2 regions of the Streptomyces sp. NPDC000134 genome follow, and region 2 is predicted to be linked to the other one. Evidence: predicted binding sites of a transcription regulator. Region 2 holds the regulator's gene; the other holds the start of a gene.
What was found. The regulator HrcA, encoded in region 2, represses chaperone genes, less so after heat shock. The targets are predictions, from matches to a motif close to TTNGCACTCNGNNNNNCNGAGTGCNAA.
Positions count from the first base shown of each region.

Region 1: a site for HrcA is predicted at 2,840-2,866, ahead of groL (chaperonin GroEL). Genes of this name have one in related genera too.

Region 1 is NZ_JBIAZN010000002.1:330,082-338,331, reverse strand. It holds gene ACFY32_RS03960 (glucosyl-3-phosphoglycerate synthase) at 1-120, opposite strand, end outside; SAM riboswitch class I at 280-421, shown strand; gene thrC (threonine synthase) at 440-1,732, shown strand; gene ACFY32_RS03950 (ubiquitin-like small modifier protein 1) at 1,776-2,051, shown strand; gene ACFY32_RS03945 (cold-shock protein) at 2,464-2,667, shown strand; gene groL (chaperonin GroEL) at 2,992-4,614, shown strand; gene ACFY32_RS03935 (NADH:flavin oxidoreductase) at 4,807-5,937, shown strand; gene ACFY32_RS03930 (carboxylesterase family protein) at 6,018-7,556, shown strand; gene ACFY32_RS03925 (hypothetical protein) at 7,572-8,138, opposite strand; gene ACFY32_RS03920 (PTS transporter subunit EIIC) at 8,170-8,250, opposite strand, start outside.
Region 2 is NZ_JBIAZN010000001.1:265,591-273,840, forward strand. It holds gene ACFY32_RS01135 (AMP-dependent synthetase/ligase) at 1-462, shown strand, start outside; gene hemW (radical SAM family heme chaperone HemW) at 525-1,757, shown strand; gene ACFY32_RS01145 (DUF3097 domain-containing protein) at 1,786-2,589, opposite strand; gene ACFY32_RS01150 (MBL fold metallo-hydrolase) at 2,624-3,349, opposite strand; gene hrcA (heat-inducible transcriptional repressor HrcA) at 3,509-4,525, shown strand; gene dnaJ (molecular chaperone DnaJ) at 4,526-5,662, shown strand; gene ACFY32_RS01165 (nitronate monooxygenase) at 5,728-6,813, shown strand; gene ACFY32_RS01170 (16S rRNA (uracil(1498)-N(3))-methyltransferase) at 6,810-7,553, shown strand; gene ACFY32_RS01175 (hypothetical protein) at 7,626-8,162, shown strand; gene ACFY32_RS01180 (S41 family peptidase) at 8,208-8,250, shown strand, end outside.

The DNA of each region.
Region 1 (8,250 bases), on a different contig from region 2:
GGGCAGCACCACGCTGACCGACTGGCCGGTGGCCCGTTTCGCGGCCATGATCTGGTGCAGCGGACGGTCGGTCACGGACCAGGAACGGGCGCTCAGCCAGCGCTCGACTTCTTCCAGCACGGTCCCCGGCTCCTCCCTGTGGTGGACCACCGTGAGCCACGTGTGATCCATCTCGCGCATCGGACGACTATCTCAACTGTCCTGGCCTTCGGTTACAGTCTTGAACAACGCGGGTGACCATCGCATGTCGGGGGTCGCCGGTGTTCCACAACCACATAGCGCTCATCCAGAGGGGCAGAGGGACACGGCCCGATGAAGCCCCGGCAACCCTCCAGTCGGCACTCGTGAAGCAGCGAGGCTCCCGGCTCGGGAAGGTGCCAAATCCGTCTCACGACGAAATGCGTCGTGAGGAAGATGAGGAGAAAGGGCCTCGCCTCACATGGCTGTGCAGACTGTCGCGACCACCGCCGACACCGCCGCTTCCCCCGTGGACCTCGGTCCCGCCGCGGCGCTCTCCTGCCGCGAATGCGGACACCGCGTCCCCCTCGGCCCGGTCTTCGCCTGCGAGGAGTGTTTCGGCCCGCTGGAGATCGCCTACGACTACTCCTCCTACGACACCGAGGAACTGCGCCGGCGCATCGAAGCGGGCCCCGCGAACATCTGGCGGTACGCCCCCCTCCTGCCGGTCCCGGCCGACGTCGCCGGCAAGCCCAACCTGAACCCGGGCTGGACCAAGCTGGTCGAGGCCGACAACCTCGCCCGCGAACTGGGCGTCACCGGCGGGCTGTACGTCAAGGACGACTCCGGCAACCCCACCCACTCCTTCAAGGACCGGGTCGTCGCCCAGGCCCTGGAGGCCGCCCGCGCCTTCGGCTTCACCACCCTGTCCTGCTCCTCCACCGGCAACCTGGCCGGCGCGGTCGGCGCCGCCGCCGCGCGGGCCGGCCTGCGCTCGTGCGTGTTCATCCCGCACGACCTGGAGCAGGGCAAGGTCGTCATGGCCGCGGTCTACGGCGGCGAGCTGGTCGGCATCGAGGGCAACTACGACGACGTCAACCGCTTCTGCTCCGAGCTGATCGGCGACCCGGCCGGCGAGGGCTGGGGCTTCGTCAACGTCAACCTCCGGCCGTACTACGCGGAAGGGTCCAAGACCCTGGCGTACGAGATCTGCGAGCAGCTCGGCTGGCGGCTTCCGGACCAGCTCGTGGTGCCGATCGCGTCCGGCTCCCAGCTCACCAAGATCGACAAGGGGCTGCGGGAGCTGATCGAGCTGGGCCTGGTCGAGGACCGGCCGTACAAGATCTTCGGTGCCCAGGCCGAGGGCTGCTCGCCGGTGTCGACCGCGTACAAGGCGGGGCACGACGTGGTCCGGCCGCAGAAGCCGGACACCATCGCCAAGTCCCTCGCCATCGGCAACCCGGCGGACGGCCCCTACGTCCTGGACATCGCGCGCCGCACCGGCGGAGCGGTGGAGGACGTGAACGACGAGCAGATCGTCGACGCGATCAAGCTGCTGGCCCGCACCGAGGGCATCTTCGCGGAGACGGCCGGCGGGGTCACCGTCGGCGTCACGCGCAAGCTCATCGAGGCGGGGGTGCTGGACCCGGCGCTCACGACCGTCGTGCTGAACACCGGGGACGGGCTGAAGACGCTGGACGCGGTGGCGGGGACGGGGCTGACGGCGACGATCCGGCCGAGCCTGGAGTCGTTCCGTTCGGCCGGTCTGGCGTAGTCGCGCCCCCAGGTACGTACATCCTTCCGGAGGTTTCATCATCGTGAGCGTCACTGTCCGCATCCCCACCATCCTGCGCACCTACACCGGCGGCAAGGCCGAGGTCAGCGCCGAGGGCGCGACCCTCGGGGAGGTCCTCGCCGACCTGGAGAAGAACCACACCGGCATCGCCGCCCGGGTCCTGGACGACCAGGGCAAGCTGCGGCGGTTCGTCAACGTCTACGTCAACGACGACGACGTCCGCTTCGAGCAGGGCCTGGAGACCGCCACGCCCGAGGGCGCGGGCGTTTCCATCATTCCCGCGGTCGCCGGCGGCTGACCGTCACGGGCCGTTCCCGTGCATTGCCCCCTCCGTGAGAGAAGCGGAGGGGGCAATTCAATGTGGTTGAGCGCGGTAGAGTTGGGGAACGCGCTGTTGATCGCGGGAACGGGAACCCTGAATTCCTGCCGTGCACCCGACTAGATGCAGCCAAAGTGCGGGCCCCTTTCGTGGCTTTTGTTCCTTATGTATGGCCCGACTTGCCCTGAATTGCGGCGAATTCTCGCCACATTCCGGACCCGGGGCGTCCAGATTTCTCGTCCGATTGACCTGTTGCAGACGGCAGTTGGACAGATACATTCAGCCGCGGTCGACGCGTTCCGGCGCACGTTCCCAACCGTTGGGGGACGAGGTCTGACCCGGGTCCGCGAAGTGCGGATCTGCGCAAGGGCCAGTAATAGGGGAGTTAGGCATGGCTCAGGGCACCGTCAAGTGGTTCAACGCGGAGAAGGGGTACGGCTTCATCGCGGTCGACGGTGGTGCGGATGTTTTCGTCCACTACAGCGCGATCCAGATGGACGGTTACCGCACCCTTGAAGAAGGCCAGCGGGTCGAGTTCGAGATCTCGCAGGGCCAGAAGGGCCCGCAGGCCGACATGGTTCGCGTCACTGCCTGAAACGCGCGACCAACCGCACCGCAGGTCTTCTGTCCGAGGGCCCGCACCCGCCGGGGTGCGGGCCCTCCGGCATGCCCGGGACCCCTCGCTCACCCGTTCGGCCACCCGCCCGCCCCCCGGCGATCCCGGGCAGGCGCTTGCACTCGACAGGGGCGAGTGCTAATCATTGGCGTTAGCACTCTGAAGGTGAGAGTGACAACGAGGACCGGGTCGGTGAGGCCCGCAGGCCGGGTGGGGCAAGGAACCACAGGTGTGCGAGCCGTCCGTCGCGGGCGCGGGCGCGGTCCGAAGGAATCACCCCCAGTCCTGGAGGGACCACTTCACATGGCCAAGATCATCGCGTTCGACGAGGAGGCGCGGCGCGGCCTCGAGCGCGGCATGAACCAGCTCGCGGACGCCGTGAAGGTGACGCTCGGCCCCAAGGGCCGCAACGTCGTCCTCGAGAAGAAGTGGGGCGCGCCCACGATCACCAACGACGGTGTCTCCATCGCCAAGGAGATCGAGCTCGAGGACCCGTACGAGAAGATCGGCGCCGAGCTGGTCAAGGAAGTCGCCAAGAAGACGGACGACGTCGCCGGCGACGGTACGACCACGGCGACCGTCCTCGCCCAGGCCCTGGTCAAGGAGGGCCTGCGCAACGTCGCCGCCGGTGCCAACCCGATGGCCCTCAAGCGCGGTATCGAGAAGGCCGTCGAGGCCGTCTCCGCCGCCCTGCTCGAGCAGGCCAAGGACGTCGAGACCAAGGAGCAGATCGCCTCCACGGCCTCCATCTCCGCCGCCGACACCCAGATCGGCGAGCTGATCGCCGAGGCGATGGACAAGGTCGGCAAGGAAGGCGTCATCACCGTCGAGGAGTCCCAGACCTTCGGTCTGGAGCTGGAGCTCACCGAGGGTATGCGCTTCGACAAGGGCTACATCTCGGCGTACTTCGCCACCGACATGGAGCGTATGGAGGCCGTCCTCGACGACCCGTACATCCTGATCGCCAACTCCAAGATCTCCAACGTCAAGGACCTGCTCCCGCTGCTGGAGAAGGTCATGCAGTCGGGCAAGCCGCTGCTGATCATCGCCGAGGACGTCGAGGGCGAGGCCCTGTCGACCCTGGTCGTCAACAAGATCCGCGGCACCTTCAAGTCCGTCGCCGTCAAGGCCCCGGGCTTCGGCGACCGCCGCAAGGCCATGCTCGGCGACATCGCCATCCTCACGGGCGGCGAGGTCATCTCCGAGGAGGTCGGCCTCAAGCTGGAGAACGCGACCCTGGACCTCCTGGGCCGCGCCCGCAAGGTCGTCATCACCAAGGACGAGACCACCATCGTCGACGGCGCCGGCTCGACCGACCAGGTCAACGGCCGCGTCAACCAGATCCGCGCCGAGATCGAGAACAGCGACTCGGACTACGACCGCGAGAAGCTCCAGGAGCGCCTGGCCAAGCTCGCGGGCGGCGTCGCGGTGATCAAGGCCGGTGCCGCCACCGAGGTGGAGCTCAAGGAGCGCAAGCACCGCATCGAGGACGCCGTGCGCAACGCCAAGGCGGCCGTCGAGGAGGGCATCGTCGCCGGTGGTGGCGTGGCCCTGCTCCAGGCCGGCCAGGTCTTCGAGAAGCTGGAGCTGGAGGGTGACGAGGCGACCGGCGCCAACGCCGTGAAGCTCGCCCTGGAGGCCCCGCTGAAGCAGATCGCCGCCAACGGTGGTCTCGAGGGCGGCGTCATCGTCGAGAAGGTGCGAAACCTTCCCGTCGGCCACGGTCTGAACGCCGCGACCGGTGAGTACGTCGACATGATCGCCGAGGGCATCATCGACCCGGCGAAGGTGACCCGTTCCGCGCTGCAGAACGCCGCCTCCATCGCCGCGCTGTTCCTCACCACCGAGGCCGTCATCGCCGACAAGCCGGAGAAGGCCGCCGCGCCCGCCGGCGGCGGCATGCCGGGCGGTGACATGGACTTCTGATCGGCCCCCGAGTCGATCGCACGTCCTCGACCGAGGGCGGCACTTCCCCGCGAGAGCGGGGGGTGCCGCCCTCGGGCGTTTTTCCGGCGCCGGCCGGGATTACCGGGGCGGGCGGTCCGGTTGTACTCCCCGTAAAGGTCTATGCGTATGCACATACTGACCGGTATCCACCCTTTGCGAGGAGTCCCCCACGTGACCGCCACCTCCCCCGACGCCGCCACCCGCGCGGCCGAGATCCTCTCCCGGCCCACCGCCATCAACGGGCTGACCGTCCCCAACCGCATCGCGATGGCGCCGATGACCCGCATGTTCTCCCCGGGCGGCGTGCCCGGCGAGGACGTCGTGTCGTACTACGGGCGCCGCGCCGCCGCCGGTGTCGGCCTGATCGTCACCGAGGGCACCTACGTCGGCCACCCGTCCGCCGGGCAGAGCGACAGCGTGCCCCGGTTCCACGGCGAGGAGCAGCTCGCGGGCTGGGCGAAGGTCGCCGAGGCGGTGCACGCGGGCGGCGGCACGATCGTGCCGCAGCTCTGGCACATCGGCATGGTCCGCGACCAGGGCGAGCCGCCCTTCCCCGAGGCCCCGGCCGTCGGCCCCTCCGGCCTGCGCATCGGCGCCGAGGAGCCCACCGGGCGAGCGATGACCCTGCAGGACATCGACGACGTGGTCGCCGCGTTCGCGCAGGCCGCCGCCGACGCCGAGCGCATCGGCTTCGACGGCGTGGAGATCCACGGCGCCCACGGCTACCTCGTCGACCAGTTCCTGTGGGCCGGCACCAACCGCCGTACCGACGCCTACGGCGGCGACCTCGTCGCCCGTACCCGGTTCGCCGCCGAGATCGTCGCGGCCGTCCGGGCGCGGGTCTCCGCCGACTTCCCGGTGATCTTCCGCTACTCGCAGTGGAAGATGGACGCCTACGACGCCCGCCTCGCCGAGACGCCCCAGGAGCTGGACGCCCTGCTCGCCCCGCTCGCCGCGGCCGGCGTGGACGCCTTCCACGCCTCCACCCGCCGCTACTGGCGCCCGGAGTTCGACGGCTCCGACCTCAACCTCGCGGGCTGGACGAAGAAGCTCACCGGCAAGCCCGTCATCACCGTCGGCTCGGTGGGCCTGGACGGCGAGTTCGGCAAGGCGTTCCAGGGCCAGGGCTCGGCTGTCGCCGACCTCGACGACCTGCTGGACAGGCTGGAGCGCGAGGAGTTCGACCTGGTCGCCGTGGGCCGCGCCCTGCTCCAGGACCCCGAGTGGGCGAAGAAGGTCCTGGCCGGCCGCTTCGGCGAACTGGCCCCGTTCGACCCGGCGGCGCTGAAGACCCTGAGCTGAGCCGGACGCGCACCACGGCGTAGGGTCCGACAGATCACCAACTGGCGTACGACCAGCGGCAACCCAGTGAGGAGTGATCGATGACCCACCCCGAGGCCCCGGAGCCCGTGGTGCGCACCGCCGGCGGTGCGGTGCGCGGACGCCGGGAGGACGGCCTGGCCGTCTTCCGCGGCATCCCCTTCGCCGAACCGCCCGTCGGCGAGGCCCGCTTCGCCGCCCCGCGCCCCGCCCGGCGCTGGGACGGCACCCGGGAGGCGGCCGACTTCGGGCCGCCGCCGCCGCAGGACCTGGGCCCGGCCGCGCCGACCCCGCCGGCCGAGGCGCCCGGCGCCGACGACTGGCTGACCGTCAACGTCTGGACACCGGAGCCGGACCCGGCCGCGCGCCGACCGGTGATGGTGTGGATATACGGCGGCGCCTACAAGATGGGCCACAGCGGCAGCCCCGGCTACGACGCCCGGCGCATAGCCGCCGACGGCGACCTCGTCGTCGTCTCCTTCAACTACCGCCTGGGCATGGAGGGTTTCGCCCGCATCGAGGGCGCCCCCGCCAACCGGGGCCTGCTCGACCAGGTCGCCGCCCTGGAGTGGGTGCGCGAGAACATCGCCGCGTTCGGCGGCGACCCGGAGCAGGTCACCGTGTTCGGCGAGTCCGCGGGCGCCGGTTCGATCGCGGCGCTGCTGGCGATGCCGAGGGCGGCCGGGCTGTTCCGGCGGGCCGTCGCGCAGAGCGTGCCCGGGACCTTCTTCTCCGACGCGCTCGCCCGGGACATCGCCGGGGCGCTCGCCGCCGAGGCGGGCCGGAAGCCGACTGCCCAGGACCTCGCGGCCGTGCCGCCCGGTCGGCTGGTGGCCGCCGGGCAGGCGCTGGCCGCCAAGATGCGCGGGTACGCGGACCGGTGGGGGCGGGCCGCGCCCACCGTCACCCCGTACTCGCCCGTCGTGGACGGCGAGGTGCTGCCGGCGCTGCCCTGGCAGGCGCTCGCGCGGGGGGCGTCCGCCGGGGTGGACCTGGTCGTCGGGCACAACCGCCACGAGTTCCGGCTGTTCCTCGCCCTGGGCGGGCGGCTGGGGAAGACAGACGACGAGCGGGCGGCGTCCGCCCTGCGCTTCTTCGGGCCCGGCCCGGACGGCGAGGCCGCCTACCGGGCCGCCTACCCCGACGCGTCCGCCGGCGAGCTGTTCGAACGGGTGCAGACCGACTGGCTGTTCGCCGAGCCGACGATGAGGCTGGCCGAGGCGCACCTCGCGGGCGGCGGCCGGGCCCACGCCTACGAGCTGACCTGGTCCGCGCCGGGCGGCGGCGGCGCGCTCGGCGCCTGCCACGCCCTGGACCTGCCCCTGCTGTTCGGCACCTTCGGCTCCGACCTCGGCCTCCTCATGTTCGAGGGCGCGGAGCCGTCCGCCGAGGCGCGGGCGCTGTCCGCCCGGTTCCGGGCGTCCTGGACGGCGTTCGCCAGGACCGGCGACCCGGGCTGGCCCGCGTACGACACCGAGCGCCGGCTCGTGCAGGTCCTGGACGCCGAACCGGCGGTCGTGCCGTACCCGGAGCAGACCGCGCGACGCCTGTGGGAGGGGTACGAGTACACCGCCCTGCCGCTGCTCGCCCCGGGGGCCTGAGCCCGCGCGGCGGCCCTACGGCATCGGCTCGGCGTCGAGCCGGGCCGGGATGCCCCAGACCCGCAGCACCTCGTAGTCCGTGAACTCGTGCACCAGCCGGTACGCCGGCGCCGGGCGCGGGCCCCTGCGCTGGGCGGCCAGGTACAGCTCGGCCTCCCGCCGGTCCCGGCGGGGGGTGCCGCACAACTGCCACGCCTGCCCGTTCCACGCCTCGGGGAGCCAGCGCTGCTGGGGCTGCGGGCGGTCGCCGCGGACGCCGTACCGGCTCTGCGCGGGCTCGGCGGGGTGGGAGCGCGGGACCGGGCCCCCGTCGTACGCGGCCCGGCGGGCGGCCCGGCGCCGGGTCTCGCACAGCAGGCACAGGTCGGGCGCGGAACTGTCCACCGGGCCGGTCGGGTGCTCCGGGCAGCGGGTGCTGGGCACCGCCGTCGTCACGCTCTCCTCCAGCAGGTCCAGAGCGCGCCGCAGGTCGGCCCTGACCTCGTGCAGCTTGGCGTCCGGACTGTCGGCGCTCAGCGCCTCGCCGTGCTCGCCGAGGAGACGCAGGGCGCGGCCGAGGGCGGTCGACTGGGCGTGGTTCATGCCTTCCAGCGTCGCACACGGCACCGGCCGCTCACTCCGCCCGCACGGGGACGCCGGTGTCCCCGGGACGGTCCCGGCCCAGGCGGCCGAACCAGTACGTCGCCGCGAAGCC
Region 2 (8,250 bases):
CCGGACGGCTATCTGCGGATCACCGACCGCAAGAAGGACCTGATCAAGACCTCCGGCGGCAAGTACATCGCCCCGGCCGAGGTGGAGGGGCAGTTCAAGGCGGTCTGCCCGTACGTCTCCAACATCCTGGTGCACGGCGCCGACCGGAACTTCTGCACCGCCCTGATCGCCCTGGACGAGGCCGCGCTCACCGACTGGGCCGAGGAGAACGGCCTGGGGGGCAGGCCGTACGCGGAGATCGTCGCCGCGCCGGCCACCGTCGAGATGGTGCAGGGCTACGTCGACCAGCTCAACCAGGGCCTCCAGCGCTGGCAGACCATCAAGAAGTTCCGCCTGCTGCCGCGCGACCTCGACATCGAGCACGGCGAGATCACGCCCAGCCTCAAGCTGAAGCGGCCGGTCGTGGAGCGGGAGTACAAGAACCTGATCGAGGAGATGTACGCGGGCGCCCGCGAGGCGTAGCGCACGACCCGGGGCCGGGACACCGGCCCCGGTGACGGCCGGCGTGCGGGACAATGGAGCCCATGCCCTCCGCACTCCCCGACGGCGAGCCCGTCCCCGCCGACGGCGCGCTGCCCGCGTCCGCGCTCACCGGGGCCGCCCACCGCCCCCTCGGCTTCTACCTGCACGTCCCGTACTGCGCCACCCGCTGCGGCTACTGCGACTTCAACACCTACACCGCGACCGAACTGCGCGGCACCGGCGGCGTCCTCGCCTCCCGCGACAACTACGCCGAGACGCTGACCGACGAGATCCGCCTGGCCCGCAAGGTGCTCGGCGACGACCCCCGCGAGGTCCGCACGGTCTTCGTCGGCGGCGGCACGCCCACCCTGCTGGCCGCCGACGACCTGGTACGGATGCTGGGCGCGATCCGCGACGAGTTCGGCCTCGCGGCCGACGCGGAGGTGACCACCGAGGCCAACCCGGAGTCCGTCGACCCCGGGTACCTCGCCACCCTCCGCGCGGGCGGCTTCAACCGCATCTCCTTCGGCATGCAGAGCGCCAGACAGCACGTGCTCAAGGTGCTCGACCGCACCCACACCCCGGGCCGCCCCGAGGCGTGCGTCGCCGAGGCCCGCGCGGCCGGGTTCGAGCACGTCAACCTGGACCTGATCTACGGCACCCCCGGCGAGTCCGACGACGACTGGCGGGCCTCCCTGGACGCCGCGCTCGGCGCCGGACCCGACCACGTCAGCGCGTACGCCCTGATCGTCGAGGAGGGCACCGGGCTGGCCCGCCGCATCCGCCGGGGCGAGATCCCGATGACCGACGACGACGTGCACGCCGACCGGTACCTGATCGCCGAGGAGACCCTCGCGGCGGCCGGATTCGACTGGTACGAGGTGTCCAACTGGGCCACCTCGGACGCGGCCCGCTGCCTGCACAACGAGCTGTACTGGCGCGGCGCCGACTGGTGGGGCGCGGGACCCGGCGCGCACTCCCACGTCGGCGGCGTGCGCTGGTGGAACGCCAAGCACCCCGGCGCGTACGCGGCGGCCCTGGCGGCGGGCCGCTCCCCGGGCGCCGGACGCGAGGTCCTCACCGACGAGGACCGCCGCGTCGAGCGCGTCCTGCTGGAGCTGCGGCTGCGCGAGGGCGTCCCGCTCTCCCTCCTGCACGAGGCCGGCCTCGCCGCCTCCCGCCGGGCGCTGGCGGACGGCCTGCTCCAGCGGGAGCCGTACGGGGACGGCCGGGCGGTGCTGACCCTGCGCGGGCGGCTGCTGGCCGACGCGGTGGTGCGGGACCTGGTGGACTGAGCGTCCGGCGGACGCGCGTCCGGCGGTGCTACGCCGGTGCCGTGACGAAGTCGATCAGTTCCTCGACCCGCCCCAGCAGCTCCGGCTCCAGGTCCTTGTACGACCGCACCCGTCCCAGGATGTGCTGCCAGGCGGCCCCCGTGTTCTCCGGCCAGCCCAGCGCGCGGCACACCCCGGTCTTCCAGTCCTGGCCGCGCGGCACCCGGGGCCAGGCGGCGATGCCCACCGACGACGGCTTCACCGCCTCCCAGACGTCGATGTACGGGTGGCCCACCACCAGGGCGTGTTCGCCGGTCACCGACTCGGCGATCCGCCACTCCTTGGAGCCCGGCACGAGGTGGTCCACCAGGACGCCCAGGCGGGCGTCCGGACCCGGCGCGAAATCGGCGACGATCGACGGCAGGTCGTCCACGCCCTCCAGGTACTCCACGACCACGCCCTCGATCCGCAGGTCGTCGCCCCAGACCCGCTCGACCAGCTCGGCGTCGTGCCGCCCCTCGACGTAGATCCGCCCGGCTCGGGCCACCCGCGCTCGGGCGCCGGGGACGGCGACCGAACCGGAGGCGGTACGGGTGGGGCGTACCGGACCGGCGGCGGGACGGGTCAGCGTCACCGCCCTGCCCTCCAGCAGGAACCCGCGCGGCTCCAGCGGGAACACCCGGCGCTTGCCGAAGCGGTCCTCCAGCGTCACCGTGCCCGCCTCGCAGCCGGCCACCGCGCCGCAGAACCCGGTGCCGGCCTCCTCGACCACCAGGCCGGGTTCGGCCGGAACCTCCGGTACCGGCTGCGGCTTCTTCCACGGCGGGGTCAGATCGGCGGAGTACTGGCGCATTCTCATGACGATACGAGGAGCCGGCGTGCGGCGATCACCGCGACACGCCGTAGCGCGCCGCCAGCGCGTCCCGCTGGGCCCGGACGAACGCCGCGTCCACCACCGCCCCGTGCCCCGGCACGTACACGGCGTCCTCGCCGCCCAGCTCCAGCAGCCTGTCCAGGGCCGCGGGCCAGTGCGCCGGCACCGCGTCCGGGCCGGCCTGCGGCTCCCCGGACTCCTCGACCAGGTCGCCGCAGAACACGACGTCCGGGGTGCCCGGCACCAGCACCACCAGGTCGTGCGGGGTGTGCGCGGGCCCCAGGCCGGCCAGCAGCGCCCGCCGGCCGCCGCCCAGGTCGAGGGCGAGCCGCCCGCGCACCTGGTGCCGGACCCGGACGAGCGCGTCCGCCGCCTCCCGTGCGCGGCGCCGGTCCAGGCCGTTGGCCACCGCGTCCGCGCGCAGCGTCTCCCGGCCCCCGTCCAGTGCCGCGTCCATACCGGCCGCGCCGTACACCGCCACGCCCGCGAACGCCGCGGCGCCGAAGACGTGGTCGAAGTGCGGATGGGTCAGCGCGAGATGCGTCACACCGTGCCCGGCGAGCCGCCCCGCCTCCGAGCGCAGCCCGGCCCCCTCGCCGAGGCTGGACCCGGCGTCGATCAGCAGCGCGGCGCCCGCGCCGACGACGAGCCCCGCCGTGCAGTCCCACACCGGCAGGCGGCGCCGCCCCACCCCGGCGGCCACCCGCTCCCATCCCAGCTCTTCCCAAGTCACCGTCATGGCGGCGACGCTAACCCTGCGCGCCCGCCGGGGACGGCAGCGCGCCCCCGGCCTTGCCGGGGGCGTACCCCACGGCCGTACACTGGCCGGGGAAGTCTGGCACTCGTATGTATGGAGTGCCAGGAGGTGCGAGGCGGACGACTGCTGGAGGTGTGCGCGATGCTCAGTGAACGCAGGCTTCAGGTGCTGCGCGCCATCGTCCAGGACTACGTCGGCACCGAGGAGCCGGTCGGCTCCAAGGCCCTCACCGAGCGGCACAACCTCGGCGTCTCCCCGGCCACCGTGCGCAACGACATGGCGGCCCTGGAGGAGGAGGGGTTCATCGCCCAGCCGCACACCAGCGCCGGGCGCATTCCCACCGACAAGGGCTACCGGCTCTTCGTGGACAAGCTCGCGGGCGTCAAGCCCATGACCCCGCCCGAGCGGCGCGCCATCCAGAACTTCCTGGAGGGCGCCGTCGACCTCGACGACGTGGTGGCCCGCACGGTGCGGCTGCTGGCGCAGCTCACCCGGCAGGTCGCCGTGGTGCAGTATCCGTCGCTGACCCGCTCGACCGTGCGGCACGTGGAGCTGCTCTCGCTCGCGCCGGCCCGGCTGATGCTCGTGCTGATCACGGACACCGGGCGGGTCGAGCAGCGGATGGTCGACTGCCCGGCGCCGTTCGGCGAGACACCGCTGGCGGACCTGCGGGCGCGGCTCAACAGCCGGGTCACGGGCCGCCGTTTCACGGATGTGCCGGGTCTGGTGGAGGATCTCCCCGAGGCGTTCGAGCCGGAGGAGCGGGGTACCGTCTCCACTGTCCTGTCGACCCTCCTGGAGACCCTGGTCGAGGAGAACGAGGAGCGGCTGATGATCGGCGGCACCGCCAATCTGACCCGCTTCGGGCACGACTTCCCCCTCACGATCCGGCCGGTGCTGGAGGCGCTGGAGGAGCAGGTGGTGCTCCTGAAGCTGCTCGGTGAGGCGCAGGACCCGGGCGTGACCGTCCGTATCGGTCATGAGAACGCCCACGAAGGACTCAACTCCACGTCCGTCGTGTCGGTGGGCTACGGTTCGGGCGGCGAGGCGGTTGCCAAGCTCGGCGTGGTCGGACCGACCCGCATGGACTACCCGGGAACGATGGGAGCGGTACGCGCAGTGGCACGGTACGTCGGACAGATCCTGGCGGAGTCGTAAGTGGCCACGGACTACTACGCCGTTCTCGGCGTGCGCCGCGACGCGTCGCAGGAAGAGATCAAGAAGGCGTTCAGGCGGCTCGCACGCGAGCTGCACCCGGACGTCAACCCCGATCCGAAGACCCAGGAGCGGTTCAAGGAGATCAACGCCGCTTACGAGGTGCTGTCGGACCCGCAGAAGAAGCAGGTCTACGACCTCGGCGGCGACCCGCTCTCGCAGTCCGGCGCCGGCGGCCCCGGCGGCTTCGGCGCGGGCGGCTTCGGGAACTTCTCGGACATCATGGACGCGTTCTTCGGCACGGCGTCGCAGCGCGGGCCGCGCTCGCGCACCCGGCGCGGCCAGGACGCGATGATCCGTATCGAGGTGGAGCTGGACGAGGCCGCGTTCGGCACGACCAAGGACATCCAGGTCGACACGGCCGTCGTCTGCAACACCTGCAACGGCGAGGGAGCGGCCCCCGGTACCTCCGCGCAGACCTGCGACATGTGCCGCGGCCGCGGTGAGGTCTCGCAGGTCACCCGGTCCTTCCTGGGCCAGGTCATGACCTCGCGGCCCTGCCCCCAGTGCCAGGGCTTCGGCACCGTGGTGCCGACGCCGTGCCCGGAGTGCGCCGGCGACGGCAGGGTGCGGTCCCGCCGCACGCTGACGGTGAAGATCCCGGCCGGTGTGGACAACGGCACGCGCATCCAGTTGGCGGGCGAGGGCGAGGTCGGCCCCGGCGGCGGTCCCGCCGGCGACCTGTACGTGGAGATCCACGAGCTGCCGCACAGCACCTTCCAGCGCCGCGGCGACGACCTGCACTGCACGGTCACCCTGCCGATGACGGCGGCGGCCCTCGGCACCAAGGTGCCGCTGGAGACCCTCGACGGCGTGGAGGAGGTCGACATCCGGCCGGGCACCCAGTCCGGCCAGTCGATCCCGCTGCACGGCCGGGGCGTCACCCACCTGCGCGGCGGCGGCCGGGGCGACCTGGTCGTCCACGTCGAGGTCCAGACCCCCGGCAAGCTCGACGCCGAGCAGGAACGCCTCCTGCGCGAACTGGCCCAGCTTCGAGGTGAGGAACGCCCGCAGGGCACCTTTCAACCGGGGCAGCAGGGACTCTTCTCCCGGCTGAAGGACGCCTTCAACGGGCGGTGAGGCCGGTGTCCGGGCGAGGACGGTCGGATTCGGACTTGTCATCGAGGACGTGACAACATGCGGTCATGTCCTCCGCGCTGACCGATCTCTTCCCGTACCCGATCGTGCAGGCACCCATGGCGGGCGGCGTCTCGGTGCCGTCGCTCGCCGCCGCTGTCTGCGAGGCGGGCGGGCTCGGGTTCCTGGCCGCCGGGCTGAAGACCGCCGACGGGATGTACCAGGAGATCAAGCAGTTGCGGAGCCTGACGGCCCGCCCCTTCGGCGTCAACCTGTTCCTGCCGCAGCCCGAGACCGCCGACCGGGCCGCCGTCGACGTCTACGCCCACCAGTTGGCCGGCGAGGCCGCCTGGTACGAGACGGAACTCGGCGACCCGGACAGCGGCCGGGACGACGGCTACGAGGCCAAGCTCGCCGTCCTCCTCGACAACCCCGTACCGGTGGTCTCCTTCCACTTCGGCGTCCCCGCCCGCGAGGTGGTCGACGCCCTGCACCGCGTCGGCACGTTCGCCTGGGTCACCGCCACCACCGCCGACGAGGCGCGGGCCGTCCAGGACTGCGGGGCCGACGCGGTGATCGCGCAGGGCGTGGAGGCCGGCGGCCACCAGGGCACCCACCGCGACTTCCCGGAGACCGACGGCACCGGCATCGGACTGCTCTCCCTGCTCGCCCAGGTGCGCGAGGCGGTGAGCCTGCCGGTCGTCGCCGCCGGCGGCCTGATGCGCGGCGGGCAGATCGCCGCGGTCCTCGCGGCCGGCGCGAGCGCGGCCCAGTTGGGCACGGCCTTCCTGGCCACCCCCGAGTCCGGCGCGCCCGATCCGCACAAGCGGGCGCTGACCGACCCGCTGTTCGTCCGCACCGAGCTGACCCGGGCCTTCTCCGGCCGCCCGGCCCGCGGCCTGGTCAACCGCTTCCTGCGCGAGCACGGCCCGTACGCCCCCGCCGCCTACCCGGAGGTCCACCACCTCACCGCGCCGCTGCGCAAGGCGGCGGCGAAGGCGGGCGACGCCCAGGGCCTGGCGCTGTGGGCCGGCCAGGGCCACCGGATGGCGCGCGAACTGCCCGCCGGGCGACTGGTGGAGGTCCTGGCGGGCGAACTCGCCACCGCCGGGACGGCGCTGTCGGCCTACACGACGGGAGGCACCGGCCGATGACCGCCCCGGTGTTCGTGGTCGACGCGCTCGACGTGCTCCCCGGCGGGACGTACGTCCTGACCGGTCCCGAGGGGCGGCACGCCGTCTCCGTGAAGCGGCTGCGGCCCGGCGAGGACGTCGTCCTCACCGACGGGCGCGGACGCTGGGCGGAGGGCGTCGTCCAGGCCGCCGAGGGCAAGGACCGCCTGGTCGTCATGGACCTGGAGTCCGTGTCCGAGGAACCGGCGCCGCAGCCCCGGATCACCGTCGTCCAGGCCCTGCCCAAGGGCGACCGCGGCGAACTCGCCGTGGAGACCATGACCGAGGTCGGCGTCGACGCCGTCGTGCCGTGGGCGGCGTCGAGGTGCATCACGCAGTGGAAGGGCGAGCGGGGACCGAAGGCCCTGGCGAAGTGGCGGGCGACGGCCCGGGAGGCCGGCAAGCAGTCCCGCCGGGTCCGCTTCCCCGAGGTCGCGGACGCGGCCACGACCAAGCGGGTTGCCTCACTTCTGGCCGAGGCCGACTTCGCCGCCGTACTGCACGAGAGCGGCGACACCCCGCTGGCCCGCGCCGAACTGCCCGCCACCGGCCACATCGTGCTCGTCGTCGGACCCGAAGGGGGCGTCTCCCCCGAGGAGTTGGCCCTGTTCGCCGAGGCGGGCGCCCGGCCCTACGTCCTCGGCCCCACCGTCCTGCGCACCTCCACCGCGGGCACCGCGGCGACGGCCCTGCTGCTGGGCCGCACCGGCCGCTGGGGCTGACGCCGCGCCGGTGGTGAAGGGTGGCCGTATGCGCCCTACCGCCGCGGTCGGGTCGGTGGCACGCTGCCTGCCATGGGGCTGTCGAGACGGGTACGACGGGGGCGGCGGGCCGTACTGGTGGCCGGGCTGGTGACGGCGGCCGTCGGCGGGGCCGCCGCCTGTGAGCCGGGCGGACTGAACACGGCGACGGTGGCGTTCACCACCGACCAGACGGTCACCCGCGAGCTGAACCGGCAGAAGGCGGACGTACGGTGGCTGACCTGCACCGCGTCCTACGACGGTGACGGCGCGAGCGCCTCGGCGGACGAGAAGACCGTCGCGGAGGTGAACTGCGAGGGGCAGACCGACGACGGCAAGGACATCACCGTCGACGGTGAGGTCACCCGGGTCGTGGAGGGCGCCTGCGTCCGCGGGCGGATCACCGCGAAGGTGGACGGCAAGGAGTGGTTTCGGGTCGAGGGCCTGGGCAACTGCGACGCCACCCCCACCCCCACCCCGCCCGTGCGCCACGATCCCACGGGCGACGGACCCCGGCCCACCGTCACCGTGACCGTCACCAGGACCGTCTACTGCCAGGAGCGCCCCGACTGCTGGCCCGAGGGCAAGTGATCCAAACCGCTGTCCGTCGCCGCCGTCCCTGCTTAGGGTGAGGGGGTGACACAGTCCGCAGCCCCTGCCTACCTCCGGTTTCCGCACC